Linked DNA regions of Thiorhodovibrio frisius. The protein of the gene in region 1 binds, or shares a complex with, the protein of each later gene. Links are inferred from orthologs where the notes say so. Each region holds a gene or a part of one and is shown on either strand. Other genes may lie near its edges.

Region 1 (14,540 bases):
GCCCGCAACTTTTGCTCGTGCAACTTTTTGCAATTGGCGTGCTCTCGGTGCTGATTGTGGTGGTCTCCGGGCTATTTGTCGGCATGGTGCTCGGGCTACAGGGTTATTATGTGCTCTCGCAATTCGGCGCAGCGGAAAGCCTTGGGGTCATGGTGGCTGCCTCCCTGGTACGCGAGCTTGGTCCCGTGGTCACAGCCCTGCTGGTCGCGGGGCGCGCAGGCTCGGCCCTGACTGCCGAAATCGGACTGATGAAAACCACCGAGCAGCTCTCGGGGCTTGAGATGATGGCCGTCGATCCGGTCAAGCGGGTGCTGAGCCCGCGGCTGCTTGGCGGTTTTCTGTCCATGCCGCTGCTTGCCGCCCTGTTTAGTGCGGTCGGGGTACTGGGAGGCTACTTTGTTGGCGTTGGCCTTCTCGGCGTCGATTCCGGTGCCTTCTGGAGTCAGATGCAGGCAAAGATCGACTTCGAGGGGGACGTGCTCAACGGCGTCATCAAAAGCCTGGTCTTCGGTTTTGTCGTGACCTGGATCGCGCTCTTCGAGGGCTATGACGCGAGCCCAACGGCAACCGGAATCAGCCGCTCCACCACTCGTACCGTTGTCAACGCTGCCCTGGCGGTACTGGCGCTGGATTTCGTTCTCACGGCCCTGATGTTCGGAGACTAAATGATGGTCAAAACGCGTATGCTCGAGATCGCGGTCGGCGCCTTCATGGTTGCCGGCCTGGTGGCGCTGTTCTTTTTGGCGATGCACGTCAGCAACCTGAGCCAACTGACTGGTGGCGACGGTTATCGCATCATTGCCTACTTCGACAACGTCGGCAGCCTTAAGGTGCGCGCACCCGTGAGCATGTCCGGCGTGCGTGTCGGGCGGGTCGAATCCATCGTCTACGACCAGCAGCGCTTTCAAGCCGTGGTGACCATGCTGATCGAGGAGCAATTCAACGAGATTCCCACCGACACCTTCGCCAATATTTTCACCGCTGGCCTGCTGGGCGAGAAGTACATCGGACTGGACCCGGGCGGAAGCATGGACGCCTTGGCCGATGGCGACAAGCTAGAACACACGCAATCCGCCCTGGTGCTCGAGCAGATGATCGGGCGCTTCCTGCTCAGCAAAGCCGAAGAAGGTGTGGATTGACGGGCGAGAGACGAGAAACAAGGGGCCGGGTGGTCAGGGTTTTGATTCACGGAGACTTGACATGAAACGAAGACAGTTTTTCGCCTTGGGCGTGCTCTTGATGACGGCAGTGTCTGCGGCCTCCTTGGCGGCGCAATCACCGTCCGATCTGGTGCGCAACACTGCGGAGTCAATGCTCTCAACGCTCGAGGCAAGGCGGGCGGAGATTGATCGCCGGCCGCAGCTGATCTACGAACTGGTCGGGCGCAATCTGGCACCGCATTTTGACTTCGAGCTCATTACCCAATCGGCCGTCGGGAGCGACTGGCGAAAGGCGACGCCGGCGCAGCGCCAAGCCCTGGTCGATGCCTTTCGTGAGGTCCTGGTGCGTACCTATGCAACAGCCTTGCTGAAATACTCAGGTCAGGAGATCGTCTACCAGACCGCCAAGCCCGGCACGCGCGAGGGCACGGTCATAGTCCCGACCCAGGTGCGCGCACCTGGTGCGGCTGCCATTCCGGTCGACTACCGGCTGCACAACAAGCGTGGAACCTGGAAGGTCTACGACGTAGTAATCGAAAATGTCAGCCTGATTTCCAACTATCGTGGCCAGTTCCGCTCCATTATCGGTCGCGATGGCATCGACGGCCTGATTAAGGAATTGCGCGCCAAAAGCCGCACCGCAACCTGAGCCGGGAGCGGATTGTGGCGCAACTGCTCGAACTCGGCGATGGGCGTTTTCGGCTCGAAGGTGAGCTAAACCTGCACACAGTGGCCAATCTCGCGCGCGAGTCCAGGCGACTGTTCCCGCGACGGCGCGATCAAGCAACACCGGAACCGGCGCTACTGGAACTCGATCTGGCAGGCGTCACTCAGGCCCGCAGCGCCGCTGTGGCGCTGATGCTCGACTGGCTCGCGCGCGCCAATTCGCGCGGATCCCAGCTGCGGATCATCAACTGGCCTGAGTCCATGGTGCGCATCGCCAAATTTTCCAACCTCGCCGAACTGCTCGAGTTCCCGAAATCGCCGGGCGAGACCGGCCCCGCCGGAGCCTGAATTCAGATCACCAACTACCAGAGCCCAAGTAACAAAGCGGGATTCCAACGCCAGACCCATCCTCCAGAATCCCAACCTAGGGCGAACGACGACCGACCACGACAAGATGGATAAACTGCTAATTACCGGGGGCCCGGTTCTCCAAGGCGAGGTACGCGCAGCCGGGGCCAAAAATGCTGCCCTGCCGATCCTGGCGGCCACCCTGTTGGCCGAGACGCCCTGTGTGTTATCGAATGTGCCGCATCTGCGCGACATCACCACCACCATGGAGTTGCTCGGGCGCATGGGTGTGCGACTAACCGTGGATGACCGCATGCGCATTCACGCAGACGCTAGCAAGGTGAGTGTTTACGCCGCGCCCTATGATTTGGTCAAAACCATGCGGGCGTCCATTCTGGTGCTGGGGCCGCTGCTCGCGCGCTTTGGCGAGGCCGAGGTGTCATTGCCTGGTGGCTGCGCCATCGGCTCGCGACCGGTCAATCTGCATATCGACGGGCTGCGCGCCATGGGCGCCGAGATTGAAGTCCGCAACGGCTATGTGCGGGCGCGCGCCGGACGGCTGCGTGGGGCGCGTTTCATCATGGATCAGGTCACAGTGACAGGCACCGAAAACTTGATGATGGCAGCGGCCTTGGCGCAAGGTCAAACCGTACTCGAGAATGCCGCGCGCGAACCAGAAGTGCTTGATCTTGCTAATTTTCTCAATAATATGGGCGCGCGTATCAGCGGCGCGGGCACGGGCACCCTGGTTATCGAGGGTGTCGAACATCTCAGTGGCACTGACTACTCGGTACTGCCTGATCGGATCGAAACCGGTACCTATCTGGTCGCCGCTGCCATGACCCGCGGGCATGTGCGGGTGCGCGCCACCCGCGCCGATCTGCTTGATGCGGTGCTGGCCAAGCTGCAAGAGGCGGGCGCCAAAATTGACACGGGCGAGGACTGGATCGACCTCGACATGCGTGGCCGACGCCCCCGTGCTGTCGATGTCCATACCGCGCCCTACCCGGCTTTTCCAACCGACATGCAGGCGCAGTTCTGTGCACTCAACGCCATCGCCGAGGGCACTGGAACAATCACAGAAACCGTGTTTGAGAACCGCTTCATGCATGTGCTCGAGATGCAGCGCATGGGGGCGGATATCCGTCTTGAAGGCAATCTGGCCATTTGTCGTGGGGTGGAGCACCTGACAGCAGCCCCGGTCATGGCCACCGATCTGCGCGCATCGGCGAGTCTGGTCCTGGCCGCGCTGGTCGCCGAGGGCGAAACCCTGATCGACCGGATTTACCATATCGACCGCGGCTACGATAATATCGAAGAGAAATTATCCTCCCTGGGTGCAACGGTGCGGCGGGTGTCCGCCAAGCTTGAGACAGCCGCTGCGGCCTGACGGGATGATAGCGACCAGCCGTCCAGCATCCGGGAGTCAGCCAGGGTTGAACCAACAACTGACCATCGCGCTCTCCAAAGGGCGCATCTTCGAGCAATCCCTGCCGCTGCTAGCCGCCGCTGGCGTGCAGCCGCAAGAAGACCCCGAGACCAGTCGCAAGCTGATCCTCGACACCAACAGGCCCGAGGTCAAGCTGGTGATCATTCGCGCCAGCGACGTGCCCACCTATGTGCAATATGGCGCGGCCGATATCGGAATCGCCGGCAAGGACGTGCTGCTTGAACATGGCGGTGATGGCCTGTACGAACCGCTCGACTTGCGCATCGCACGCTGTCGCATGATGGTCGCCGGCATGCCCGAAGCAGTGCGTCAGCGACCGGGACGACTGCGCATCGCCACCAAATATGTCCGCTGCGCCGAGCGCTATTTCGCCACCCAGGGCAAGCAGGTTGAGATCATCAAGCTCTACGGCTCCATGGAACTCGCGCCTCTAGTCGGTCTGTCTGACCTCATTGTTGATCTGGTCGAAAGCGGCAACACGCTCAAAGCCAATGGTCTCGTACCACTCGAACACATCTGCGACATCAGTTCGCGCCTGATCGTCAACAAGGCATCCTGGAAGATGAAACACGAGTGGGTCATGCAACTCATCAACGACATCCGCACCGCTGTTGAGGCTGATTCGTAGAGGCGAATTCTCGCTAAAGCCTATGCGTTTTCTGTTTCGGGCCGAGTACAAATCGCCTCGATAAAACCCGGCAACAAACTCAATCTTCGTCACAAAGGCCGCAAAGATTCTGCTAACCACTGCTGGCCACCGCTGGCCACCCGCAAAAAATACAATGCTCAACATCCAACGCCTGTCCACCACGGATTCGGACTTCAACGCCCGCCTTGATGCCCTGCTGGCCTGGGATTCGGTCTCGGACACGGCCGTGCAACAGCGCGTCGACGAGATCATCCAACAGGTGCGCTCCCAGGGCGATGTCGCGCTATGCGACTACACCGCCCGCTTCGACGGCTGGCAACCCGCCAATGGCGCCGCACTGGAATTGCCGCTGGAGCGTTTGCGCCAAGCGCTCACCGCAATCCCCGCCGCTCAGCGTGAGGCCCTTGATCTGGCCGCCTCGCGCATCCGCACTTATGCCGAACATCAGCGTCTGCAAAGCTGGGACTTCAAAGATACCGATGGCACCCTGCTGGGGCAAAAGATCACCCCGCTCGACCGGGTGGGCCTCTATGTGCCGGGCGGCAAGGCGGCCTATCCGTCCTCGGTACTGATGAACGCAATACCGGCCAAGGTCGCGGGCGTTGGTGAGCTCATCATGGTCGTGCCCACTCCGCGCGGGGAGTTGAACGAACTCGTACTAGCCGCAGCCGCCATTGCCGGAGTCGATCGGGTCTTTGCCCTGGGTGGCGCCCAGGCAATCGCCGCGCTGGCCTATGGCACCGAGACGGTGCCGGCAGTCGACAAGGTGGTTGGCCCCGGCAACATCTATGTCGCCACCGCCAAGCGCGCGGTGTTCGGGCAGGTTGGCATCGACATGGTTGCAGGCCCCTCCGAAATCCTGATTCTGTGCGATAGCCAGACCGATCCCGACTGGATCGCCATGGATCTCTTCTCGCAGGCAGAACACGATGAAGACGCCCAATCCATTCTGGTGAGCTGGGATGCGGCCTATCTCGAACGGGTGTTGGCCAGCATTGAGCGGTTACTGCCAACCATGGAACGCCGGGAGATCATTACCACGGCACTGACCACGCGCGGGGCGCTCATTCTGGCGCGCGACCAGGACGATGCGGTGATGGTTGCCAACCGTATCGCGCCTGAACATCTCGAACTCTCGGTTGCAGACCCGATGGCACTGGCCGAAAAGGTTCGCCACGCCGGAGCAATTTTCATGGGCCGCCACACCGCCGAAGCCCTCGGCGACTATTGCGCCGGACCAAACCATGTACTGCCGACCTCGCGCACCGCGCGCTTTTCATCGCCGCTGGGCGTCTATGACTTCCAGAAACGCTCCAGCCTGATTATGGCCTCGCCGACCGGCGCCGCCAGACTGGCCGGCACCGCCAGCGACCTGGCGCGCGGCGAGGGGCTGACGGCGCACGCACGCTCGGCCGAGCTGCGCGGCAATGCTCCCTGACGGAAACACCTGGCGATGACTGATCATCCAATCACTGACAGTTCAATGACTGGCAGCGCAATCAGCGGCAATTCAATCACAGGAAGCTCCATGACTGGCAGCCCGGCCCATAAATCCATGACGCCGACTGTGGATGCGCTGGTACGTCCAGCCATCCGCGCGCTACGCGCCTATCATGTGCCGGACGCCACCGGCCTGATCAAGCTCGACGCGATGGAAAACCCCTTTGCCATGCCGGACAAGCTACGCCAACCCTGGCTGGCCGCGCTGGGAGAGCAGGCACTGAATCGCTATCCCGATCCTCGGGCGAGCTTGCTACAGACCACGCTGCGCGCCACCATGGGCATACCCGCCGACATGGGGCTGGTGCTCGGCAATGGCTCCGACGAACTCATCCAGATGCTGGCGCTGGCCCTCACCGAGCCTGGACGCAAGCTGCTGTCGTTTGATCCCGGCTTCGTCATGTATCGCATGATCGCGACCTTCGCCGGACTTGACTATGTCGGCGTACCCCTGCGCGCCGAGGATTTTGCACTCGATCTGGATGCCGCACTGGCCGCCATCGAAAAACACCGGCCGATCCTGACCTTTCTCGCCTACCCCAACAACCCCACCGGCAATCTGTTCGAGGCCGACAGCATCGCGCGCATTATCGAGGCCAGCCCGGGGCTGGTCGTGGTCGACGAGGCCTACGCGCCCTTCACCGATCACAGCTTTCTGTCGCGCCTAGGCGACTGGCCCAATCTGTTGGTGCTGCGCACGGTGTCCAAAATGGGCCTTGCCGGGCTGCGCCTCGGCTATCTGGCCGGCCCAGCGGAATGGATCGGCGAAATCGACAAAACCCGGTTGCCGTACAACATCAATGTGCTGACCCAGACCAGCGCGGTTTTTGCGCTGCGCCATGCCGAGGTCTTCGATGCTCAGACCCAGATGATCCGAACCGAGCGCGAGCGCCTGGCTGCGGCTTTAATGGCAATGAATGCCTTGCAGGTGTATCCAAGCGAGGCCAATTTTCTCCTGCTGCGGATGCCGGTGGGCTCAGCCGGACGGGTATTTGAGGGGCTCAAAAGCCAAGGCGTACTTATCAAGAACCTTGACGGCGCCCATCCACAACTACGCGACTGCCTGCGCGTCACCGTGGGCTCTGCGGACGAAAACCAGGCATTTCTGGCCGCGCTAACGGCGGTACTCTAAGCCGACTTAATTCAGTTGTCCGCGTCCTTGCCCCCTGCCCTCGGCAGAACACCGCCTAACCAAAGTTAATCCGCGCCTCCAGATTCGCCGCCGAATCGGCATTGCCGAGGCATTCATCCAGCGAAATACGTCCATCGCGGTAGAGCTTGAGCAACGCCTCGTCGAAGGTCACCATGCCTTCTTCTTTGCTTTCTGCCATCGCCTGACGCATTTCATCCACGCGCCCCTCGCGGATCAAATCGCTGATGTGCGGGGTATTCATCAAAATCTCGATGGCCGCGACCCGCTTGCCCTCCACAGTGCGCACCAGGCGCTGGGAGATGATGGCACGCAAGTTTAGAGACAAATCCATGAACAGCGTTTTGTGCATTTCCATCGGGAACATATTAATGATGCGTTCCATGGTCTGATAGGCATTGTTCGCATGCAGGGTAGAGATGGCCAGATGGCCAGTACCTGAGAGTTCAATGGCCGCTTCCATGGTCTCGCGGGTGCGGATCTCGCCGATCAGAATCACATCCGGTGCTTCGCGCAAGGAGCTTTTTAGCGCAGTGGCATAGTCCTTGGTGTCGATACCCAATTCGCGCTGGTTAATGATGGATTGCTTGTGCGCGTGAATATACTCAATGGGATCCTCAATGGTCAGAATATGCCCGGGTTTCGTGCTATTCCTGTGATCAATCATGGCCGCAAGGGTGGTCGATTTACCTGATCCGGTAGCGCCCACCATCAGGATGATGCCGCGTCTATGCATCACTAGTCGCTTGAGAATCTCCGGTAGTCCAAGCTCATCAATGGTGGGTATCTTGCTGGTCAGGAAGCGAATAACCATGGCGGGGGTGCCCCGCTGGTGAAAGGCGTTAATGCGGAAGCGCCCATGCCCAGACAAGCCAATGCCAAAATCGATTTCACGGTGATTCTCGAAGAAATCAATCTGCTCTTTTGTCAGCACTGAGTGAATGGCCGCAGTGCACATTCCAGGCTCAAAAACGGTATCGCCGATTGACTGGATGACGCCGTCGATTTTGATCTTGACTTGGGTGCCGGCAGTAAAGAACAAATCCGATGCGCGCTTTTGCACCATCAATTTCAGGTAAGGGGTGATATCCATAAGTGGTCCGGTTGGTTACCGCAAAAACAGCAGATTAATTCTCCGGGGCGGCCGAGGCTATGCGCGTCAGCCCTTGCAATGTGCGACCGTCGAGCAGCGCCTATTATTGCTTGAACTCCGATTCCAAATCGAGCGAGGCCTCGGCCAGGTCGAAGCTGTCAAGGTCGAACGCGCTCTCAGATGCATCGTCCGCCGCCGGTTTATTGCCCAGTTCGCCGGGGGGCAGGTCTTCCTCGTCCTCGCCGACCAGCCTGAGACCATCAGTGTCGCCAAAGGCATCGCCCTCGGTGGCATCGGCACTTTCAAGCTTGATTTTCAGGCGCAGCTCGTTCATGGAATCAGCATTGCGCAGACCGTCTTCGAGCGTGATCAGTCCGGCCTCGTAGAGATCAAACAAGGCCATGTCGAAGGTCTGCATGCCAAGCTCGCGCGAGCGCTTCATGATGGCTTTGATTTCATGCACCTTGCCTTTGAAGATCAGATCCTGAATCAGCGGGCTGTTGATCATGACCTCAATCGCCGCCACCCTTCCTCCGCCAATGCGCGGCAGCAGACGCTGGGAAATGACGGCTTTTAGATTGAGCGACAGATCCATCAGCAACTGTGAGCGGCGTTCCTCAGGAAACAAATTGATGATGCGGTCCAGTGCCTGGTTGGCGTTGTTGGCATGCAGTGTAGACAGGCACAAATGGCCGGTCTCGGAGAAGTTGATTGCATGCTCCATGGTCTCGCGCTGGCGAATCTCGCCGATCAGAATCACATTGGGCGCCTGACGCAGAGTATTAACCAGAGCGTTGTCCCAGGAGTCGGTATCCACGCCCACCTCACGCTGGGTGATCAGGCAGTTTCGGTGCTGATGCACGAACTCCACCGGGTCCTCGATGGTGATGATATGGCCATGGGTCTTCTCGTTGCGGTAGCCGAGCATCGCGGCCAGGCTGGTGGATTTGCCCGAGCCGGTGCCGCCTACCAGCAGAATCATGCCGCGCTTGGTGAGCACCAGATCCTTGAGCACCGGTGGCAGGCCAAGTGCGTCGATCTCGGGAATTTCGGTCGGGATAGTGCGCAGCACAACGCCGGAGCGCCCCTGTTGCACGAAAGCATTGACGCGGAAACGCCCGATGCCAGGCGGGCTGATGGCGAAGTTGCATTCCTTGTTGGCGTCGTATTCCTTAAGCTGGTAGTCGTTCATGATGGAACGCACCAACACGCCAGTCTGCTCAGCGCTCAGGGGTTTTTCACTCAGCGGCGTGAGTTTGCCATCGATTTTGCAGGCGGGCGGAAAGTCAGCGCTGACGAAGAGGTCGGAGCCCTTGCGGGCCATCATCATGCGCAGACAGTCGAGCATGAACTTGGCGGCTTGCTGACGATCCATAAAATGCTCCTGTCGCTTGAGATGCCATGATCTAGCCAGTCGCCTGGGCGAGACTCCAGAGCGATCTGGCGCGAGTCCTCAACATTAAACCCAATCGCCATTTTTCGCATCATTGGGATGACGCTTTTTTGGCGTGAAATTGAAGCTGCTGCCAGAAACCAGTTGGTTGGCATGTCGCGCGGTGCTGAAGGATCAAGCCTACAAGGCGCGCTTTGGCAGCGTGAATCCGAATGTCGAATTACTCGGCAAGCTAAAGGATGCTGGAGTAAAGCTCTATGTCTGCGGCCAGGCGATTGTTGACAGCGGCTACTAATACCAAAACGTTCGTGATGACATCGGCATCGCCCTGGGTGCGCTGGCGGCGGAATCGCCTCAGAGCTCCGCGCGGCTGTCGATCTCGCTTGAGGACAGCCCACGAAGCAGTTCGGCGAGAATCTGGCGGCTATCATCCTCGAACTTGCTGTCTTTGCCCTTGCGGGTGTCAGCAAAGAACTTTGACAGGGTTTTGAGTTGATCGGAAGTGAGTTCTTCGGTGAAGCCGCGTTTTTTCTTCAGTGCTCGCTCGGGAACTCGGTTGTGGGCACTGTCATCGGCAGCCTTGCGCCCGTGTGACCAATTCATGGCGCGCGCGCAGTACAGCAGGATGCGGTCAAGCAGGATGAAGGGAAAGCGCTGACTACTGACGGGACCGAGGGAGAAGCGCTCTACTCCCAAGGTGCGCTGAATGTCGACTTTCGCCAGTGCCGCGCCGCTGAGCGCCCCTAACAAGCTGCCTGCAGTGGCGCCAATCAGCAACCCGGCGCCCAGGCTGCCGCCGGCGAGCGACAGGTCAATGCCAACGCCGGTGGTGGCACCAGCGGCGGCGCCAGCGAGCGCCATCTGCAGCCGATTCAGACCCAGCGCCTTGCCGACTTCGTCCGAGAAGAGGTCTTTCTGCAGCAGGGAGTCGGGCGGCAGGTTCCAGACGTTGTGGCGAAAATGCGCCCGCACCTCGGCCTGGGTGTCGGCCTCGAGCTTGCGCAGCCCGTCCTGAAACGCCTGTTGCAGCCGGGCCTGGATGTCCTGGCGATCCGCCTCTGACTGGAGTTCACTGACGCGCACTACCCGATTCACCCGGTAGGTAAGCGCCTCTTTCAGGAGGCCGATAATGGATGTCACGCTGGCATCGATACGACGCTCCCAGTCGTGACTAAATGCCTCGATGGTGTCCTCAAGCTGCGGCTCCCAGCGCTGGTCGATGCTCTTGAGCGCATTGAGCAGTTTGATCCGCTCGGCATAGGTGGCGCGGTGGGCGTTGAACTCGCGCACTGAGTTAAACGACTTGGCCAGTGCATCCTGCCAGGACGCCATGAATTTCTGATTGTTGCTCAGGTTGTTCAGAATCGCCATGCGCGGGCGCGCGCTCAGGCGCAGCAGTTCCATCTCGGTGCGATCTTTCTCCTTGATGCGCTTGGAGCCATCGACCACCAGAATAATGCCAGCACCCTCGGCCACGGGCTCGAGCAGGGCGACATCGTGGCTATACATGGGATCATGGCGAAAGGCAGCGACAAAGGCACGCGCCAGGTCGCCATCCTGCTCATGCGTCTGGAACCACTCAAGAATATCGCTTGGGTTCTGAAATCCTGGGGTGTCGATAAAAGCGATCACGGGCTTGCCATCAACCACCACCGGATAGTGGTCGGAGGAGGTCGTGGTGCCGGCGCGTTTGTCGATCTTGATGCGGTCGTTCTCGGTCAGAGTAGCAACCACCGAGGATTTACCGGCATTGGGATGCCCCATGATCGCCAGGGTGGGGATATCTTCCCGTGCCATCAGTGGTCCTCCCTGGGTGTGGCCGCAGCACTGTCAGCGGCCTCCGTGGTGGCGGATTTATCCGTGTTGTCAGGCGCGGGGGTGAGCATGGTCAGACGCAGATAGGGGTCGGCGAGTTGCTCGATCTTGCGCTCCCAGTCGCCGAAGTCAAAGGGGGTAACAGGTGGCAGTGGATCATCGCCTTCCGGGTCGCCAATCAGGCTGACGACAATCTGGGCTTGATCTCCAACCGCCGCCCGCACCCGACGCAGGAAACGCAGCCGCTCGGTGATGGGCGGCTGAGAACCGTCATCAAGCAGGGCGACGCGCGGTGGCGGGGCTTCCCACTGGCAGTCTTCGATCAGCGCGATGGCCTGATCCGCCATGGCGGTGCCGCCGCCAAAGGTGGCCGAGGCCCCCACGCGCCAGCCGCAGGCCTGGCGCAGACGCTGCTGTAAGCGAGGATGATCGGCGTCTTCCAGCACATCGGCGACATCAACGTGCAGCAACAGCACACAGGCATCGGGGGCGATGCGGGTTTGGGCTGCCGCCTTTGCCAGCGGGCTGGCAACGGGTGGCGGAGTCGGCTCTGGTGTTGGTTCCGGTTTAGGCTCTGATTTGGGCTCTGATTTGGGCTCTGATTTGGGCCTAAGAGCCGGTGTCGGGGATTGCGTCGGCTCAGACTTGGGTGTCGGCTGAGCTGGCGCTTTCTCCAGGTTGCTCGGCTCTTGCTGTGGCGCTCTTTGCGGGCTTGGCGCCTGCTCGCGAGCGGCTGTCGGCTCGGCAGTCGGGCTACCGGTGGCTGGATCGGCGGTGGTCTTGTGCGCGGTTCTCTCAGCGAGCAGCGGCGGATTGGCAGGCGCTGCGGTCGCGGTCCGCTCCGACTGGCTGGGCTGCTCCGCAGGCTCCGCTTGCGCCGGGGCAGCAGCGGACGTTTCCGCGCCGCGCGGCGCCGCGCGCGCCGTGGTGACCGGCTTCAGCGGCCCGGGGATGGGCATTTCTGGACCACTGCCGGTCTGACCAAGACCGGTGTCCAGATCGGGCGTGACCAGGCGGGTATAGAGCGCCTGGGTACGCTGATGGGTGAAGGGCAGACGGTCGAGCGCGTGCCTCTGAATAAAAGCGGAAAGCCCCAACAGCAGCAGGCGCGGCATCAGCCCATAGGTCATCACGGCGCACACCAGAAACCAGCGCCAGGCGCGCAAATGCTCGGCATTTGACAGGAACAGCGGGTCTTTCAGATGAATGCGGGTGCCGGCCACCTCGGCCAGGGTCGGGTAGCCGACGCCCTCGCCAAAAAGCCAGCTCCAGGGCAGAGCGACCACGCGGGTTAAGTGATAGGTGACCGCCGGGTCGACATTGAGCGCCGAGCCCCAGCCGAAAGCCAGATCGGTGAACCACAGCAGCAGCACAGTGGTGACAATGGCGCCGATATTAAAGGCGATGCCAAAGGCCTGCACCGGCACCAGCATAGGCAGGTAGGAGGCCGGGCCGTAAAGCGAGAAATGCGCTTGCAGCAAACCCTGGCGCGCCTGGGCGCGGTCGCGCACCTCGGGCGGCATCTGTCCCAAGCGATGGCGCTGCACCCAATGGGCAACGCGCGCGAACAGTGGCCGGATGAGCTGTGCAAGCAGCGACACATCACGCAGCGCCTGCTGCATGGACTTGCTGCGCCGCATTAGCCAGCCGCCGAGGGTAAAGCCGGCCAGGCCAAGTTGCAGGATGACCAGCACGAAAACGTACCAGGACACATTCACCGCATGGTCGCCTTCGTACTGCAACAGGGCCGAGGCGATGGTGCCGCCGGTGATCAGGCCCAGCACCATTAGCAGCACAGTGACCAGGCGCTGGCCGCGCGCAAAGGAGGCACCCGGAAGCAGAGCACGCAGAGACGGGTCTTCAGCGCGGCGGCGCTCGGCTAGCCACAGGCGCAGCGCCTGGCGGCGATGCGCCGGAGTATGCTCCGGGCGTTGGATGCGCGGTTTGATGTGGTCCAGGTAGAGCGCCCGATCCCGCTTGGCGAGCGACTGGCGTCCGGCCAGAGTGTCGCTCTTGCTGTGCTCGTCGGCCTCGACATAGTAGTCGAAGTCGAACAGGTCGGGAATCTCCCAGCGTGGTCGGGCGGCCTCGTCACCCGCAGGCGGTTCGACCACCAGTTCGGCATTGCGAGAAAAACTCATGGGTTGTCCGCAGTCAGCACTAAGGGGGTTACCCGCTAAGGATAACAATTTCGCGCTGAACAAAGGGCGCCGATTTGACCCCCGCTCGCGGTGTCGCGGATGAGGGCGGCTAGTGCGCCGGGTCGCGGCCGAGCAGCGCCACCTCCGAGGCGCCACCATTGGCGCGCGTGCGGACCACGCGTTCCTCGAGCCCCTCAACATCCAGAATGGAGAGCATGGTCGCGCGCTCGTTGCCGCTGTCGGGGCGCACCACGGCCTTTGTCAGCACGGACTTACCGGCCAGCTCCGAGCCGTAGCGGGAGATACTGCGGTTGGGAATCTCGGGGCTATCCATGATGCGGTCGATGACGATGCCAAGAATGCCCTCCTCTTCCTTCACTCCGGCACGGGGTTTGACCTTCACCAGCAGGATGCCGTCGCTCTCTGAATGATAGCTGTGGTCACTCAGGCCCAGCAGCTCGCGGATGGAAATGACACCGACAGTCTGTCCGCCAAAAGAAAACACGCCGATGAAGCCCGGATTGGCGCACACCAGTGGGGTGACCTGCTGGTCGTTGATGGAGCAGATGACATCGCAGGACTCGATGCCAAACAGCCGACCGCCGATCAGGAAGGTGGAGATATCAGTCGTGAGTTCGTTACCTGAGGGCAGCGGGTAGATAGGCTGTTCGCTGCGGGCGCGGTCACTGGCGCGACGCCCATCGCTTGGCGCGACTTTGTTATCGGCGACTGTGCCGATCTTCATGAACACCAAAGCAATCACATCATTATGGTAGTGGTCTCCGGGGCTTTTATATTCGCGATAGCCGCGCGACGCGCGGGCGCCGACCACAAAGTAGGCGCCTTGATATTCGACAATATTGGACACGCCAGCCCCCGGCTTCAGGGCGAAGAATGCCGGGTCCAGTTCCAGGCTGTCGCCCGGTGCGAGTTGGCTGTGGGTGGAGGCGATGACGCGCCGGTCAGGCTCGGCAAAAACCGCAAAACAGCCGTCGAGGATGTCCCCGCGCTCGCTCTTTGGCAGAGCATCGCGCAGCATGGCAGAAAATTGGGGCTCAGAATCGAACACAATGCCGATACCGCCGACAATCTGCTGCGGATTGTCGATGGCCGTGACTGAGGCGCCGTAAATATAGGTATGACGGTCGTTGTAAAGCCAGGTGCGCGCAAAGGGC
Region 2 (14,696 bases), 230 kb from region 1 along the record:
GGAGGCCCTGGCGGCGCTGCTGCGGGAGGTCGAGTCGAACGAGACCAGAAAGCAGGAGCAGTCCGAGAAGTCCTTCGACGGCCTGACCTATTTCGTCTACCGCACCCTGTTGGATGCCGGGATCGGCAACCCCGAGGCAGTCAGCCGCAAGATCCGGCTGGCCTTTGGGAAATTCCCCAACTGGAAGCGAAGCGAGAACGCCCTGCGCGAGCTGCGCAAGCGGGTGACCTTCGCGATCTTCGCCGAGACGGAGGATCTGGACCGGGTCACGGCACTGGTGGATGAGTTGTTCACATTGCTGGACAAGGCGCAGCGGATCTAACGGGATGGCCGATGCCGCACGCAAGCAGGCCTTCAAGGCGCGAGTTCGCCACTGGGCGCAGCGGTTGGAGGTGCGGGTGGTCCAGCTCAGCGTCCGCCCCATGCGCAGGAAGTGGGCGTCCTGCTCCACCAACGGTCGGCTGAATTTCAACGACGAATTGCTCGCGCTGGATACCGAGCTGTGGGACTACGTCATTGTGCATGAGATGCTGCACTTCTCGGTGCCCAACCACGGCAAGCTCTGGAAGAGCCTGATGCAGGCGCATCTGGGGGATTACGAGGCGATGGAGGAAAGGTTGGCGGACATGGATAGCTCGGCGCGGGGTTGACCCATTGCTTTGCTACGAGGCGGGCCCATGATGACGTTGCCATCAGAACAGGCAATTCCAGCGGGCAAGACATCGCTGACGCCATCGTGACGCAGACGCCCGCACTTCCTCCCGCGGCAGACGCCGAGCCCCTGTCGCTGGCCGACGAAGCCATGCTGGACGGCTTGCAGCGCGCCGCCTTCGATTACTTCGTCCGGCACACCAACCGCGACAATGGCCTGGTGGCCGATACCTCGCGACCGGGCTCACATGCGAGCATCGCGGTCGTTGGCTTTGCCCTCTCGGCCTACCCGGTCGGCGTCGAGCGCGGCTGGATGACGCGCGCCGAGGCCCTGCAGCGCAGCCTGACCGCGCTGCGCTTCTTCCGGGACAGCGACCAGAGCGGCACGCCGGAATCGACCGGGTACCGCGGCTTCTACTTCCACTTTTTGCACCAGGACAGCGGCACGCGGGCCCGGCGCTGCGAGGTCTCGCTGATCGACACCGCGCTGTTGCTGGCCGGCATGCTGACGGCGGCGGCCTATTTCACTGCCGCCACGGCGGACGAGACCGAGCTGCGCGCGCTGGCCGACAGGCTTTACCGCCGCGTGGACTGGTGCTGGGCCCAGCGCAAAGGCGCCGCCCTCGTGATGGGCTGGAAGCCCAAGAGCGGCTTTCTCAACTATGGCTGGGAGGGCTACAGCGAGGCCCTCCTGCTCTACACGCTCGGCCTGGGCTCGCCGACCCATCCGCTGAGCGAGGCCAGCTTCCCGGCCTGGACCAGCACCTACCAGTGGGAGAATCTGTACGGCATCGACTTCCTCTATGCCGGGCCGCTGTTCATCCACCAGTTCTCGCACGCCTGGATCGACTTTCGGGACATCCGCGACGACTTCATGCGCGAGAAACACTGCGACTACTTCGAGAACAGCCGCCGCGCCACCTACGTGCAGCGCGAGTACGCGATCCGTAACCCGCGTGGCTTCGTCGGCTACGGCGAGGACGGCTGGGGCCTGTCGGCCGGCGACGGTCCCAAGACCCCACGGCAACGCATCGCCGGACGCCGACAGTCATTCTACGGTTATGCGGCGCGCGGCGTGCCCTACGGCCTCGACGACGGCACCCTCTCCGGCCCCTCGGTGCTGGCCTCCCTGGTCTTTGCCCCCGAGATCGCGCTGCCAGCCATCCGGCGGATGCTCGCGCGCGGGTCCGCCACCGATGACCGCGCCGCACGCGCCAGCGGCTACAACGACACCGTGCACGATGGCTGGATCTCCGAAGGTACCTTCGGGCTCGACCAGGGCCTGATCGTGCTGATGATCGAGAACTTCCGCTCCGGCCTGCTGTGGCGACTGCTGCGCGGCTCCAAGCCGATCCGCACGGGCCTGCACCGCGCCGGCTTCCGTGGTGGTTGGCTGGCCGAGGGCGGGCAGCCATGACCCCCAGCGGAGCGAATCAGTCTTGACAGCTTGCTGACGTCAGCCGTCAAATTCACGCAGTCCGATCCTGGACCGTCAATCATGGAGGTGTCGCATGCCTGACATGCCCAGCATGCCCAACCTACCGCCCCCAAGCCCGCGCCAAAACCATCTGCTCGCCGCCCTGCCCGAGGATGAGTACGCGATCCTGAGTCAGGAACTGGAGCTGGTTCCCTTGCCGCTCGGGATGGCCATCTACGAGTCCGGGGAGGTTTTGAACCATGTCTATTTTCCCACCACCGCCATCGTCTCCTTGCTGTACGTCATGGAGGATGGCGCATCGGCCGAAATTGCTGTGGTCGGCAACGAGGGCATCGTCGGCATCGCGTTGTTCATGGGCGGTGCCACCGTGCCGAATCGGGCCGTGGTGCAGAGCGCAGGCCACGCCTATCGCCTGAAGGAGCGTGTGCTCAAGCATGAATTCGACCGCTTCGGCGGTCGCCGCCAAGGAAGCTTGCAGCCGCTGCTGCTGCGCTACACCATGGCCTTGCTGGCCCAGATGGCACAGACCGCTGTCTGCAATCGTAACCATACGGTGGACCAACAACTCTGCCGCTGGCTGCTCCTCAGCCTGGATCGGCTGCCCTCCAACGAGTTGCACATGACCCAGGAGTTGATCGCCAACATGCTCGGGGTGCGGCGAGAGGGGGTGACCGAGGCCGCCGGGCGGTTGCAGAAGGCCGGGCTGATCGACTACAGCCGTGGCCGAATCACTGTGGTGGATCGACCGGGCCTGGAAGAACGCGTGTGCGAATGCTATGAGGTGGTCAGAAAGGAGTTCGATCGACTGCTTCCGGAAGAGCCCCGAAAATAGCTCGCGCAAGCAAGCCTTTCCTATCTCTCGCCTTTCCTTTCTCTCTTTGGTAGCGGTCGCTGACCGGCTGCGCGACCACTTGCATCCGCACTCCCATCAGGGCGCTTATGTGCGGCAGCGCACCGATAACCATCGCCATGACGCCTATAAAGCTGATCACAAGGTTTCAGTTGGGCGCTGCTGATGCGCGTTTTGACCATGCAATGTATGAGCCTGTGATCAAAGTGTCGCCTGGAAAAGGCTTCAAACTGAGCAACTGCGAGACGAAGGTGAAGTCCTTCTACAAGTCGAAGAAGCATTATCACAAACGGCTCGATAAGGGCATTGAGGCCCGGTCGGTTGGTGGTCCGGTCGCTATTTGACCAAGGGGACCTCAGTCTTTTCGGTACTGAAACCGAACAGCGCGTAGGCCGGGCAGAACCGGAACCAGGCGGTGGCGAGCAGTACCGCGCCGATCAGTCCGACAATCCAGTGAGTGCCGAAGAAGACGCCGACGATCAACATAACGCCGAGTACTGCGCGGACCAGGCGATCAATAGTGCCAATATTATGCTTAGTGAAATCAAGATTCATGATCAGTGCTCCAGTGGTTGAGGATCGGTCTTGGGCCTCCATGCCCTTTGTTCCCGAAAATAAGACGGGCACGCAAAAAGGCTGAGAGCCGCAAGGGCGCAAAGGCCCGCTTCACTCACCTTGAATCGCCGCTGGCCCCTCTTTGGATGGCGCATCAATACAGCGCTTTGGTGCGTCGATCGAGATGACATTCGGGAACATATCCAAAAACGCGATGCGCATACCGTAACCATGCAGCGTCACGGGTTCTTGCGGGCAGTCTTGTGTGATACGGCTCGCGAGCGCCTGAAGATCTGCGGAATCGAACTTAAAGTACGGAGGCATGAACCCGGCGTCCTCGTTGCGGAAAATCTGCGTGTCAGCGGTGCCTGTGCGGACGGTCTCGATGCGATACTGGATATTGCGACCATCGCCGGTCACGCCCGAGATCTGAACGTTCCAGGTATCCGCACCCCAGAACAGCCAGAGAACGGCGATCACGATGGCGATGACAACACCGAAGATGATAGTGAATTTCTTTTTCATGAGGTCGTTACTCCATATCGGTCAGAGGTTTGGATTGGGCCGCAGCCACCGTCACTCATGCCTCCAGCAGACGTTCCAGCACCACCCGAAAAGCCTCCGCGCTGCGGTCGCGAAAGGCTTGCGCCGAGCCCCAGAGATACAGCCGGAAACGCCGGTAGAGCGTCTCGCCCCAGTCGCCTGGCGATCATGCGTGTCGCCTGGTCAGCGCAGCCAAGTGAGCATCGTTGAATTTCCTTCCATCGAGAGTTTGATCGAAGTGTCCGGGGGCTGTCGGTTCGGTAGCGCACAAAGAATGCTTTTGTCTATGTGTGCTACCGAACCGACGGCCAGCCGCCTTGCGCATAAATAGACAAGGCTTGGCCAACAGGAGACACTCAGCCTCGGTAGGGGCCCCATGAACCACACGGACAATCTCGATGGCATTGTGCTTCATGCACCCTCGGTTTCCGTGGCATGCGCTGCAACAAGCTGCCGCCGTGCCTCGGCCTTAATCGCCGCCAAAGTGGCGTGCAGCGTACCTCTGTCCTGACCGGGCACCGCTGGCTGATGGCACCCGCCCGGTCCAAGGGGGTTGTCGACGCCAGTGGATCAGGCTAGGCTTTGAGCTACTTTCGCACGGCCAACCACCTAATTCAGGGAGAATCCAACCCATGTGCGATACCTGCGGTTGTAATGTAACGCCCGGCAATGCGCATCTGGTGACCGGAAATGGTCCTTATGCACACACGGCGGATGGCCAGGCGAGCGTCGAGGTACTGAGCAATCTGCTCGGCGAGAACAATCATCAGGCGGGGCATAACCGTCAGCACTTCGCCGCCCATGGCGTGCTGGCTATCAATTTGATGTCCTCGCCCGGTGCCGGCAAAACCAGCCTGCTCGAAGCCACCATTGACGCGCTCGGCGATGAGGTGCGCATCGCCGTGATTGAGGGCGATCTGGAAACCGAAAACGACGCGGAACGCATCCGCGCCCACGGCGTGCCGGCGGTGCAGATCGCCACCGGCAGCGCATGCCATCTTGATGCGCATCTGGTGCATGATGCGCTGCATGAACTCGACCTCGAGCAGATTGATCTGCTGTTCATTGAGAACGTCGGCAACCTGGTCTGCCCGGCCAGCTTCGATCTTGGTCAGCATCGCCATGTCGCCCTGCTGTCGGTGCCCGAGGGTGACGACAAGCCGGCAAAATATCCGGTGATGTTCCGCACTGCCGAGTTGGTGCTACTGACCAAGACTGATCTGCTGCCGGTGCTGACGGACTTCTCGCCCGAGCGGGCCGAGCGCTATTTGCGCCAACTCGCCAGCGAGGTGCCCTTCCTGCACACGGCGGCGCGCGGCGAGGGGGTCGGTATCGGCGCTTGGCTTGACTGGCTGCGCGCGGAGTTGGTTCAGACTAAGGCCCGGGCGACAGAGGAGCCCGGCCTCCACCCGGATCACCACCACCACCATCATCATCATCATCACCCGCATCACCCGCATCACTCGCATCACCCGGGGCAGATGCATCAAGGGGCCCATCACCATTCACATGGGCACTCGCACCATGGCTGAGGCAGCCTTGATGCCGCTCAGACCCTGGGTTTCGCGCCTGACAGGGCCAGGCGCAAAGCAACAGCAGCCTTTGTCACGCGCCCGGCTGTTCTTGCTCGCCCTGTTGCTGATGACGCTCAGCGCGGGAGCATTCGCGGCGGATGATGCGCAACCGGGCCAGGCCGGGCAGAATGCGGCGGCGGTTTACGTCAGCGACAGCGCCTTTGCCGATGTGATGGACGGCCTGCGCCTAGCGATCGAAGAACGCGGGTTTATCATCAACAAGGTGATGCACATGAACGAGATGCTTGAGCGCACTGGCGCCGATCTCGGCATGGATGAGGCGCTGTTTGGCGAGGCACAATCGGTTGAGTTCTGTAGCTCGGCGCTGTCGCGGCGGATGATGGCCGAAGATCCCTCGCGCATCGTCAACTGCCCTTTTATTATCGCTGTTTACACCCTGCCGGATGAGCCGGGAAAAACCCTGGTTGCACATCGGCGTTTTAGCGCCGGAGAGGTTGCGAGCAGCGCTGTGATGCAAGAAGTCGCCAGCACGCTTGAGAGCATCGCCGAGCAGGCGGTGAGTTGGTAGCAGGCGCGCGCCTTTCTCTGAGCTCCGCCGGGACAGCTTTTCGTAATCCCGACACCGGTCGCGGCTGTGCTAACATAATCTTATCGGCACAAAAACATGGTGTCTGTGACGTCATTGCGAATATCACCATTTCCGTGAAGCCATGAGGACAGGCGCGCCGGCAAGCAGGCCGCTGCGGTGCATTCCAGTCGGCAAAACCAGCTGCGGCGACGCTGTCGCCGGGATGATTGAGAAACCGGGAGAAACAGGGCATGAAGGCAAGCGAATACCGACTTATTGTGACCAAACCAGGCGCGCTGTTTGCCGCTTGTCTTATGGTCATATTCGCCGCCGGCTGTGCCTCGGTTCCTCCAGAATATCGCGATCCGCGCGACCCCTGGCAGCCCTACAACAGGGCCATGTTCAAGTTCAACACCGACTTTGACAACGCCTTTATCAAACCTACCGCCGAGGCGTATCAGGCAATCACACCCGAGCCGGTCAATCGCAGCGTGACCAACTTTTTTGGCAATGTCGCCGACCTAACCTCGGCTGTGAACAATCTGCTCCAGTTCAAGCTTTCGCGCACCGGCAGCGATATCAGCCGGGTGCTGGTCAATACCACAGTGGGCGTGCTTGGCCTGTTTGATGTCGCCACTAACGTGGGCATCCCCAGCTACAAAGAAGACTTTGGCCAGACGCTCGGCTACTGGGGCTTTGCCAACGGACCCTACTTCATCATGCCCATCATCGGCCCCAGCACGGTTCGCGATACTTTTGGCTTTGCCGGCGATGTGGTCATCGACCCCTGCTTTAGCGTCAACAGAGATGAAATTTACTGGGGCTTCATCGGTTTGCGGGTCATCGACAAGCGTGCAGGCCTGTTGACAGCGGGGGAAATCTTCGAAGAGGCCGCGATCGACCGTTACAGCTTCGTCCGCGACGCTTATCTGCAAAAGCGTGACAATGACGTCCATGATGGCGACCCGGCCGACGATGCCATTGACGACAACGTCTGGGATCTCGGCGTTGTTGAGTGACAGGGCGCACTCAGGCTCATAGCCCCGGCCACCTCGGAGCATGAATCTGCTGTTTCACGATAAAGCCTGCCAAGGCTTGCGCAAACTAGCACCCCGTAACCGGTGAGAACGAGAACGCAATGGATGACACCCTAAAACGCCTGCTCGACGCCGAGGTGCGTGCCGAGAAAATCGCCCAGGAGGCCGAGCAAGGGCAGGAACGCGTGATCCAGCAGGCGATGCAGGACGCGCGCGTTGCCGAGGAGCGCTTCCGTGCATCTATCCCGGAACTCCACCTCAGCCAGATCGACAAAGCCGATGAGCGCGCCGGACAGACGGTGGCTGAACTGCGCCGCCGCTACGACGAGCGCCACATCCAACTGCGCGACATGGCCGAGCAGCGCGAGGACCAGGCGCTGGATGCGGCCTTTGCGCTGCTGATCGACACGCGCCTATGAACCTCTCACCACCGAACCTCTCCCCACTCGCACTGCCGCCGCCTGCATGAGCGCCGCCGCGCACGCCTATCTCAACACCCGGGTCTCGGTAATGAGCACCCGGCTGTTAGACCCCGAGCGGGCTAAGGCCCTGCTTGAGCTCGGCCTGCCGGAACTGGCCGAGCAACTGGAGTTGCAGTCGGTGATTGAGGATCAACTCTCGGCCCATGCCAAGGTGCGCGCGGTTGAGCAGGCGCTCATTGCGACCTTGCTCGCTGATGTCGCCGTGCTGATTCGCCCGATGAACCCGGCTGAACGCGCACTGCTGCTGAGCTGGGCGCGCCGTTATGCGCTCTTTAATCTCAAGACCCTGATCCGCGGCAAGCTCTACGATCTCGACCCGACAACCATCCGCAACGACCTCTACGACCTGCCGCCCGGCCTGCGTCTGGCGCGCGATGAACTCTTCCGCACCGAGAATGTCCTGGAGTTGCTGCGGGTGCTCGAGCGCGGGCCTTTCAGCCTGCTCGCCCGCCAGGCACGCGAGGTCTATGAACAAAAGCGCGAGCCCTTCGCGCTCGAGGCCGCCATCGACCAGCAGTACTACAGCGACCTGGTGCGCCAGACCATGCGCTTTCAGGGCGACAGCCTGCAACCCCTGCGCCGACTGATGGGTGCGCTGCTTGATCGCATCGACGTAATGTGGATGCTGCGCTTCCGCTTTGCCTATGGCTTCTCGCCGAGTGAGACCTTCTATCAGCTGGTGCCCTCGCCGCGTCTGCTGCATCGCGAGCGCCTGCTTGATCTGGTCAACCGCGAGACACTGCGCCAACTGCTCGATGCCCTGCCCGAGCCACTGGCTGCGCGCATGGCCGATGCCGAAGATGTGCTGGAAGTCCAGCGCCGAGCCGCCGCCCATCAGGCCGAGGAGACCCGCCGCATCCTCACCCAAAGCGCCTCAGGCGTGGCCCGGGCACTGGCTTATTTGATGCTGCGCGAAATGGATCTGATGTTACTCTTCGCACTCTTGCAGGGTGGGCTGCTGGGGCTGCCGCCGGATGTGATCAAAAGCGCCGTCGACCCCCATGCCTTTGGGGCTGCCAATGGCGGCGGCGCACTGGCCGCAGCGGCCTGAGACCGGAGACTTCCATGGCCCGGCTATTCCCCATCAGAACCCGCGCGGACAACCCAAGATGCGCCTGAATTTCCCAGCGACCAACTCCGCCGCCAACTCCGCTACCAAGCTGAGCCTGCGTCTGCGCGAAGAGCTATCCCGGCTGTGGCAGCTCATCCGCGGGGAGGTCGAAGACGACACCCGCCCACGCTTGCTGCCGCTGCCGATGCAGCATGTGCGCCTGATGCTGATGACCGAGGATCTGCCACGCGCCTCCCTGGCACTGGCCGAGACCGGACAGTTCCATCCCGATACCCGCCCGCCGGAAGAACCGGCGCTGTCCAATCTCCCCGGCCACGACTACCGCGAGACCTTTGTCCAGGCACGCTCGCGCCTGGATAAGATCGTCCGCATTGCCGAGCTTGAGGACAGCCCGATCCTGGGGCAAGCGCAAGTCATCGACCATCAAGTGCTGGACGCGCTCAACCAAAAACTCGGCACCCTGTGGGAAGACGCCTCCCATCTGGAAGAAGACTTTCGTGGCCTCGATGAGGAAGAGCGGGTACTGCGCGAGCAAGAGGCGGCGCTTGAGAACTTTGCCAATCTCAAGGTCGACCTGGGCGTGCTCAAGCGCAAAACGCGCTTTCTTGATTTCTACATCGGCCTGGTACCGCGCGAGAATGTCAGCCGACTCGAAGGCGCGGTGGCCCTGGCCGGGCATCTGCTGCTCAACTATTTGCAGCGCGACAATCACGCCCATGTGGTCATCATCGGCCCGTGCGGCGAGCGCGAGAATCAACTGGCCTCGGTACTGAGTTCCGCCGGCTTTCAGGCGCTGCCAATTCCCGACGGCATCACCGACAAAACCACCGAAGAACTCGAGGCCGATTTTCGCGCCCGCCATCAGGCGCTCGAAGCGCGCCGTGCCGCGCTCGAGCAACAACTGACCGACTGGCGCGACAAACACCGCGAACAACTGCTCGACGCGCGCCGGGTGCTGCTACTGGCGGAGCCGCTGGTGACCCTGGACCCCTCTATTCATGGAGTGAAAAGCCTGGCGGTACTGTGCGGCTGGGTGCCAACGCGCGCTATCGACCGACTGCGCAAAAGCCTGAACGCGCATCTGCAACTCCCCTTCGCGCTCGAAACCCGCCGCCCCACCGCTGCCGAGCGCCCGCTGGTGCCGACCGTGCCGACGCACAACCAGGTGCTCGCGCCCTTCTCGACCCTGGTCAAGCAGTATGGCATCCCGCAGTACGGGGAGATTGACCCCACGCCGCTCTTTGCCGTCACCTTCCTGCTCATGTTCGGCATGATGTTCGGCGACGTTGGCCATGGTGCCGTGATCGCGCTGGCCGCTTATCTGGCGCGCAACAAGCTCAAGAGCTTCGCCGCTTTTGGCATCGCCGCTGGTGTTTCTTCCATGCTGTTCGGCTTCGTCTTCGGCAGCATTTTCGGCGTCGAGCACTGGCTGCCGGCGCTGTGGATGCCACCGCTGGAAGACCCTATCACCATGCTCAAGGTGGCACTCGTCTGGGGCATTGTTTTTATCATCGCCGCCTGTTCGCTTGGCATCTACAACCGAATCGCTGTCGGCAACATTCAGGGAGCGCTACTCGCCCCGCATGGCCTGGTCAATCTGCTGTTTTATTTTGGCTTTCTCGCCGGTGGCTGGAATCTTGCCAGCAGCGGCGGCTTTGGCCTCTGGCCGGGGCTGATCGTGCTGGGCTCGCTGGCGACCCTGGCGGTGCATCAATGGCGACATCTGTCCGGGCCGGTCGGGGAGAAAATCCTGGTGGTTTTCATCGAGACCCTGGACACTGTGATCGTCTATCTGTCGAACACCCTGTCGTTTTTGCGCGTTTCCGCCTTCAGCCTGAACCATGCCGCGCTCGCCATCGCCATTTTCACGCTCGCCGACATGCTCGGCGCCTTTGGTACCATAGTGACCCTGATCCTCGGCAACCTCTTCATCCTGGTGCTGGAAGGCGGTATTGTGATGATCCAGGTGATGCGTTTGCAGTATTACGAAGGCTTTTCGCGCTATTTTTCTGGCGATGGCCATGAATTTGCACCCTTGCGCTTGCGTTTTGGGGAGAGCCCTTAGGGCGAATTTTTTCGCTGGGTCGGTTTGGTTGAATTTGTTGTTGCATTCTTTCTTGGCTGATTTAGTCACTCTCTTTATTCACTCTTAAACGGAGTCGCCCACATGTACTGGCTTGTTGTTCTGATGTCCCTGGCCATCTTCTCGCTGGTGGCGAGCGGCCTCTATCTGGAGTTTCGCCCGGCACAGGCGGTGCGCACCCGTGCCTGGTTCAAGCCTGTGCTCAGCACCCAGTTGCTCGGTTTCTTTGGCGCCCTGATTGGCATTCTGGTCCTGGGCGTGGGTGATGTCATGGCCGAGGCCGGCGAAGCCGCGACCCAGGCGGTCGAGATTTCCACCGGCATGGGCCTCGCCATTCTTGGCGTCGGCATCCCTACCGGACTCTCCACCATCGGGGCTGGCATCGCTGTTGGCCCGATCGGCGCTGCCTCCTTGGCCGCCGTGATGGAGCGTCCCGAGGCGCTTGGTCGCAGCCTGATCTTCCTCGGCCTGGCCGAGGGTATCGCCATCTACGGTCTGGTCATGAGTATCCTGCTGCTCAATCGCATCTGATAGCCGCCAAATAACCGGCGGACAATCGACCATGTCATTGATACCTTTGCGGTTCGGACACCTCTCATGAGCGAGACAGCCGCGCTCGGCGATCCGACGCTCATGCTTTTCCTTGGCGACCAGGCATTGGCAGACGGCTTTCGGCTAATCGGCTTCGAGACCCATCCCGATCCCTCGCCGGAAGAAGTTGACAAGCGCCTGCGCGAATTAGTGCGCGAGCGCGCTCGTGCCTTCGTGATTGTCGACGATGACCTGATGCAAGCCGACATCCCGGCTTTGCAGCAGGTGCGTCGCGAGGGCGGGCGCATCGTGGTGATCGCGGTGCCCAAGCTGCAGGCCGATCCGCAACTGCACAGCGATGTCGCCGCGCGCCTCAGCGCCATGTTCGGCGGTTCGCAGTTCCGTTAGGCCCAGGCCCCGAAAGCTCGACCAACCTCGACTCAATTGACCACTGCCCCAAACAGGCTCCACCGTGAACCAAGCACAAGATCTGGAACAGGCCATACTCGCGCGCGCTGAGCGCCTGGCGCAGGAATACCGTGATCGCGGCCAACGCTCGCGCGATGCCATTCTGCGCGAGGCAGCTGAAAAGCTGCGCCTGCGTGAGGAGCGCGAGGACAGCATCGCCAAGTCTCTTGGCGAGCGCACCTTCCGCCAGCAGGTGCAGGCGCAGGAACTCAAAATGCAGAGCGACCTCGACCAAACGCGCTGGAATCTGGTGCGCAACGTCGAGGCGCGACTGACCGAGCGCATGTTCACCCACGCCGATGATGAATCGGCCTATCTCGACACCCTGGCGGGCTTCATCAGCGCCGCTGCGCGCGAGATCGAGCACCAGGAGATGGTCGTGCAGGCCAACGCGCGCGACCTCAAACGTCTGAAGGCGCACTGGGAGCGCATCGCCAGCTCGGCACCTGCCGGCGCTCAGCTGAGCCTTGCCAGCGACCCCATCGACACCCTGGCCGGGGTGCTGGTCATCAGCGCGGATCGGCGTATCCGAGTCGATAACACCTTCGAGGGTCGCCTCGCTCGCCTCGGTACCCGCGTCCAGCAGACCATTCTCGAACGCCTGCTGCCGAGCGGCTTCGATACCGGCAACATCTTCGGTGGCTGAAACCATGACAGAGACTCAACGCAGTGGCCGGGTGCGCGAAATCAACGGCCCTATCGTCACCATCGACCTGCCGGGCGCGCGCAGCGGCGAGCAGATCAAAATCGGCGAACTGGGGCTGATCGGCGAGGTCATCTCCCTGAGCGGCGAGCAGGCCGTGGTGCAAACTTACGAAAGCACCGACGGCGTGCGCCCCGGCGAGCCTGCCATCGGCCTTGGCTGGCCACTGTCGGCTGAGCTCGGCCCCGGGCTGCTTGGCGGCATTTTCGACGGCGTGCAGCGACCACTTGAGAAGATCGCCATGGAGTCCGGCGACTATATTCGCCGTGGCCTGGCGCTGCCGGCGCTGGATCGCGCGAAGCTTTGGGAGTTCGAGCCCAACAAAAAACTGGAGCTGGGGACGCGCATTGGTCCCGGTACCGTGCTTGGCACCGTTCAGGAAACCGCAACCATCCTCCACAAGATTCTGGTGCCACCGGGCATCCGCGGCGAGCTGATCGAGCTGGCCCCGGCTGGCGGCTATGACATCGAATCCACCGTCGCCCAGGTGCGCATACCCGGGCAGGGGCCTAATCAGCCCGGGCGCAGCCATCGCCTGAGCCTCTATCACCGCTGGCCAGTGCGCCGCCCGCGTCCTTACAGCAAACGCGACGATGGCATCTCCCCGCTGATCACCGGCCAACGCGTCATCGACAGCTTCTTTCCGCAGCTTAAAGGTGGCAAGGGCGCGGTTCCCGGGCCCTTCGGTGCCGGCAAGACGGTGGTACAGCAGCAGGTGGCACGCTGGTCGAATGCCGACATCGTGGTTTATGTCGGCTGCGGCGAGCGCGGGAACGAGCTGGTCGATGTGCTCGAAACCTTCCCCCAGCTTGAGGACCCCTACACCGGGCGCAAGCTGATGGAAAAGACCCTGCTGGTCGCCAACACCTCCAATATGCCGGTGGTGGCGCGCGAGGCGTCCATCTACATCGGCCTGACCATGGCCGAGTACTATCGCGACATGGGCTATGACGTGGTCATGCTGGCGGACTCCACCAGCCGCTGGGCCGAGGCGCTGCGCGAAGTGTCCGGGCGCCTGGGGCAGATGCCGGTTGAGGAAGGCTATCCGGCCTATCTGGCCTCGCGCCTGGCCGCAGTGTATGAGCGCGCCGGACGAGTCGAGACCTATGACGCCGGCTCCGGCTCGGTCACGCTGATCGGTGCCGTCTCGCCGCCGGGTGGCGACTTCTCCGAGCCGGTCACCAGCCATACCAAGGACATCATCGAAACTTTCTGGGCCTTGTCCAAAGAGCTGGCCGACGCGCGCCATTATCCGAGCATCGACTGGGTCACCAGCTTCTCCGCCCATGTGCATACCGCCGCCGAGTGGTGGCACAAAGAAGTCGATCCCGCCTGGGAACAGCGCCGCGCGCAAGCTTTGGGGTTATTGGCCCGCGATGCCGAACTCTCGCGCATCGTCAACCTGGTCGGCCCCGAGGCATTGTCCGACACCCAGCGCTGGGAGCTCGAGGGTGCCTCCCTGGTGAAGGAAGGCGTCCTGCAACAGAGTGCGCTCGATGAGATCGATACCTTCTGCTCACCACAAAAGCAATTTGCCCTGCTTGATCTGGTACTGTCGATTTATGACAAGGGCGCCGACTTGATCGCGCTCGGCGTTCCGGTCAGTGAGTTGCAGAACATGCCACAACTGGCCAAGGTGCGCCGCTGCAAATCCATGTACAACAGCGACCAGGTCGATAGCATTCGCGCCCTTGGGCGTGAGGCCGAGCAGGCGTTTGAAGCCATCCGACTGGAATACGCCAAACAGGCGGAACACTCATGAGTATCAAGGAATACCGCACTGCCAGCCAAGCGAGCGGCGGCCTGATTGTTGTGCGCGACACCCCCGGGATTGCCTTTGGTGATCGCGTGCGCATCACCGACGAGCGCGGCGAGACGCGCGACGGCCAGGTGATTCGCGCGGCGGATGACGAGGTTTTGATTCTGGTGTTCGAGGGCACCGATGATCTGGACCTGTCCGGCATCTGGGTGCGCTTTCTCGACCAGCCGGTGGAAATCGCCCTGTCGCCGGAGCTGCTCGGGCGTGAATTTAACGGCCTGGGCGAACCGCGCGACGGGCGCCCGCCGGTGCTGTCGAACCTGCGCCGCGCAGTGGGCGGCTCAGCCATCAACCCGGCGGCGCGCACCTATCCGCGCGAATTTATCCAGACCGGCGTCTCCACCATCGACGGACTGAACTC

The links.
Region 2: the proteins of Thiofri_RS23070 (region 1) and Thiofri_RS24000 are in contact, whole or in part, in a cryo-EM structure (PDB 8I8X), measured with the Escherichia coli proteins. The link is inferred for Thiorhodovibrio frisius from one-to-one orthologs.

The regions. Positions count from the first base shown.
Region 1 is NZ_CP121471.1:5,057,285-5,071,824, forward strand. What follows is about bases 264-3,004. They hold Thiofri_RS23070 (MlaC/ttg2D family ABC transporter substrate-binding protein), read left to right. Parts: upstream 264-1,200; coding sequence 1,201-1,809; downstream 1,810-3,004. Other genes in these bases: mlaE (lipid asymmetry maintenance ABC transporter permease subunit MlaE), read left to right, coding at 264-665; mlaD (outer membrane lipid asymmetry maintenance protein MlaD), read left to right, coding at 669-1,139; Thiofri_RS23075 (STAS domain-containing protein), read left to right, coding at 1,824-2,174; murA (UDP-N-acetylglucosamine 1-carboxyvinyltransferase), read left to right, coding at 2,281-3,004. In the rest of the region: more of mlaE, read left to right, coding at 1-263; more of murA, read left to right, coding at 3,005-3,564; hisG (ATP phosphoribosyltransferase), read left to right, coding at 3,569-4,252; hisD (histidinol dehydrogenase), read left to right, coding at 4,407-5,711; hisC (histidinol-phosphate transaminase), read left to right, coding at 5,802-6,905; Thiofri_RS23100 (PilT/PilU family type 4a pilus ATPase), read right to left, coding at 6,961-8,016; Thiofri_RS23105 (PilT/PilU family type 4a pilus ATPase), read right to left, coding at 8,120-9,391; Thiofri_RS23110 (DsrE family protein), read left to right, coding at 9,525-9,704; Thiofri_RS23115 (GTPase/DUF3482 domain-containing protein), read right to left, coding at 9,764-11,206; Thiofri_RS23120 (DUF2868 domain-containing protein), read right to left, coding at 11,206-13,365; Thiofri_RS23125 (chemotaxis protein CheW), read right to left, coding at 13,475-14,540. UniProt on the Escherichia coli protein: Involved in a phospholipid transport pathway that maintains lipid asymmetry in the outer membrane by retrograde trafficking of phospholipids from the outer membrane to the inner membrane.
Region 2 is NZ_CP121471.1:5,280,970-5,295,665, reverse strand. What follows is about bases 5,379-8,275. They hold Thiofri_RS24000 (MlaA family lipoprotein), read left to right. Parts: upstream 5,379-6,391; coding sequence 6,392-7,159; downstream 7,160-8,275. Other genes in these bases: Thiofri_RS23990 (V0D/AC39 family V-type ATPase subunit), read left to right, coding at 7,643-8,275; Thiofri_RS23995 (hypothetical protein), read left to right, coding at 7,279-7,596; Thiofri_RS24005 (DUF302 domain-containing protein), read left to right, coding at 5,562-6,140; hypB (hydrogenase nickel incorporation protein HypB), read left to right, coding at 5,379-5,569. In the rest of the region: Thiofri_RS24045 (type I restriction endonuclease subunit R), read left to right, coding at 1-322; Thiofri_RS24040 (M48 metallopeptidase family protein), read left to right, coding at 327-650; Thiofri_RS24035 (glucoamylase family protein), read left to right, coding at 737-2,068; Thiofri_RS24030 (Crp/Fnr family transcriptional regulator), read left to right, coding at 2,172-2,921; Thiofri_RS24025 (hypothetical protein), read left to right, coding at 3,029-3,283; Thiofri_RS24020 (YgaP family membrane protein), read right to left, coding at 3,276-3,494; Thiofri_RS24015 (DUF1523 family protein), read right to left, coding at 3,606-4,019; more of hypB, read left to right, coding at 4,670-5,378; more of Thiofri_RS23990, read left to right, coding at 8,276-8,710; Thiofri_RS23985 (V-type ATP synthase subunit I), read left to right, coding at 8,916-10,796; Thiofri_RS23980 (ATP synthase subunit C), read left to right, coding at 10,899-11,345; Thiofri_RS23975 (V-type ATP synthase subunit F), read left to right, coding at 11,412-11,753; Thiofri_RS23970 (V-type ATP synthase subunit E), read left to right, coding at 11,818-12,459; Thiofri_RS23965 (V-type ATP synthase subunit A), read left to right, coding at 12,464-14,278; Thiofri_RS23960 (V-type ATP synthase subunit B), read left to right, coding at 14,275-14,696. UniProt on the Escherichia coli protein: Involved in a phospholipid transport pathway that maintains lipid asymmetry in the outer membrane by retrograde trafficking of phospholipids from the outer membrane to the inner membrane.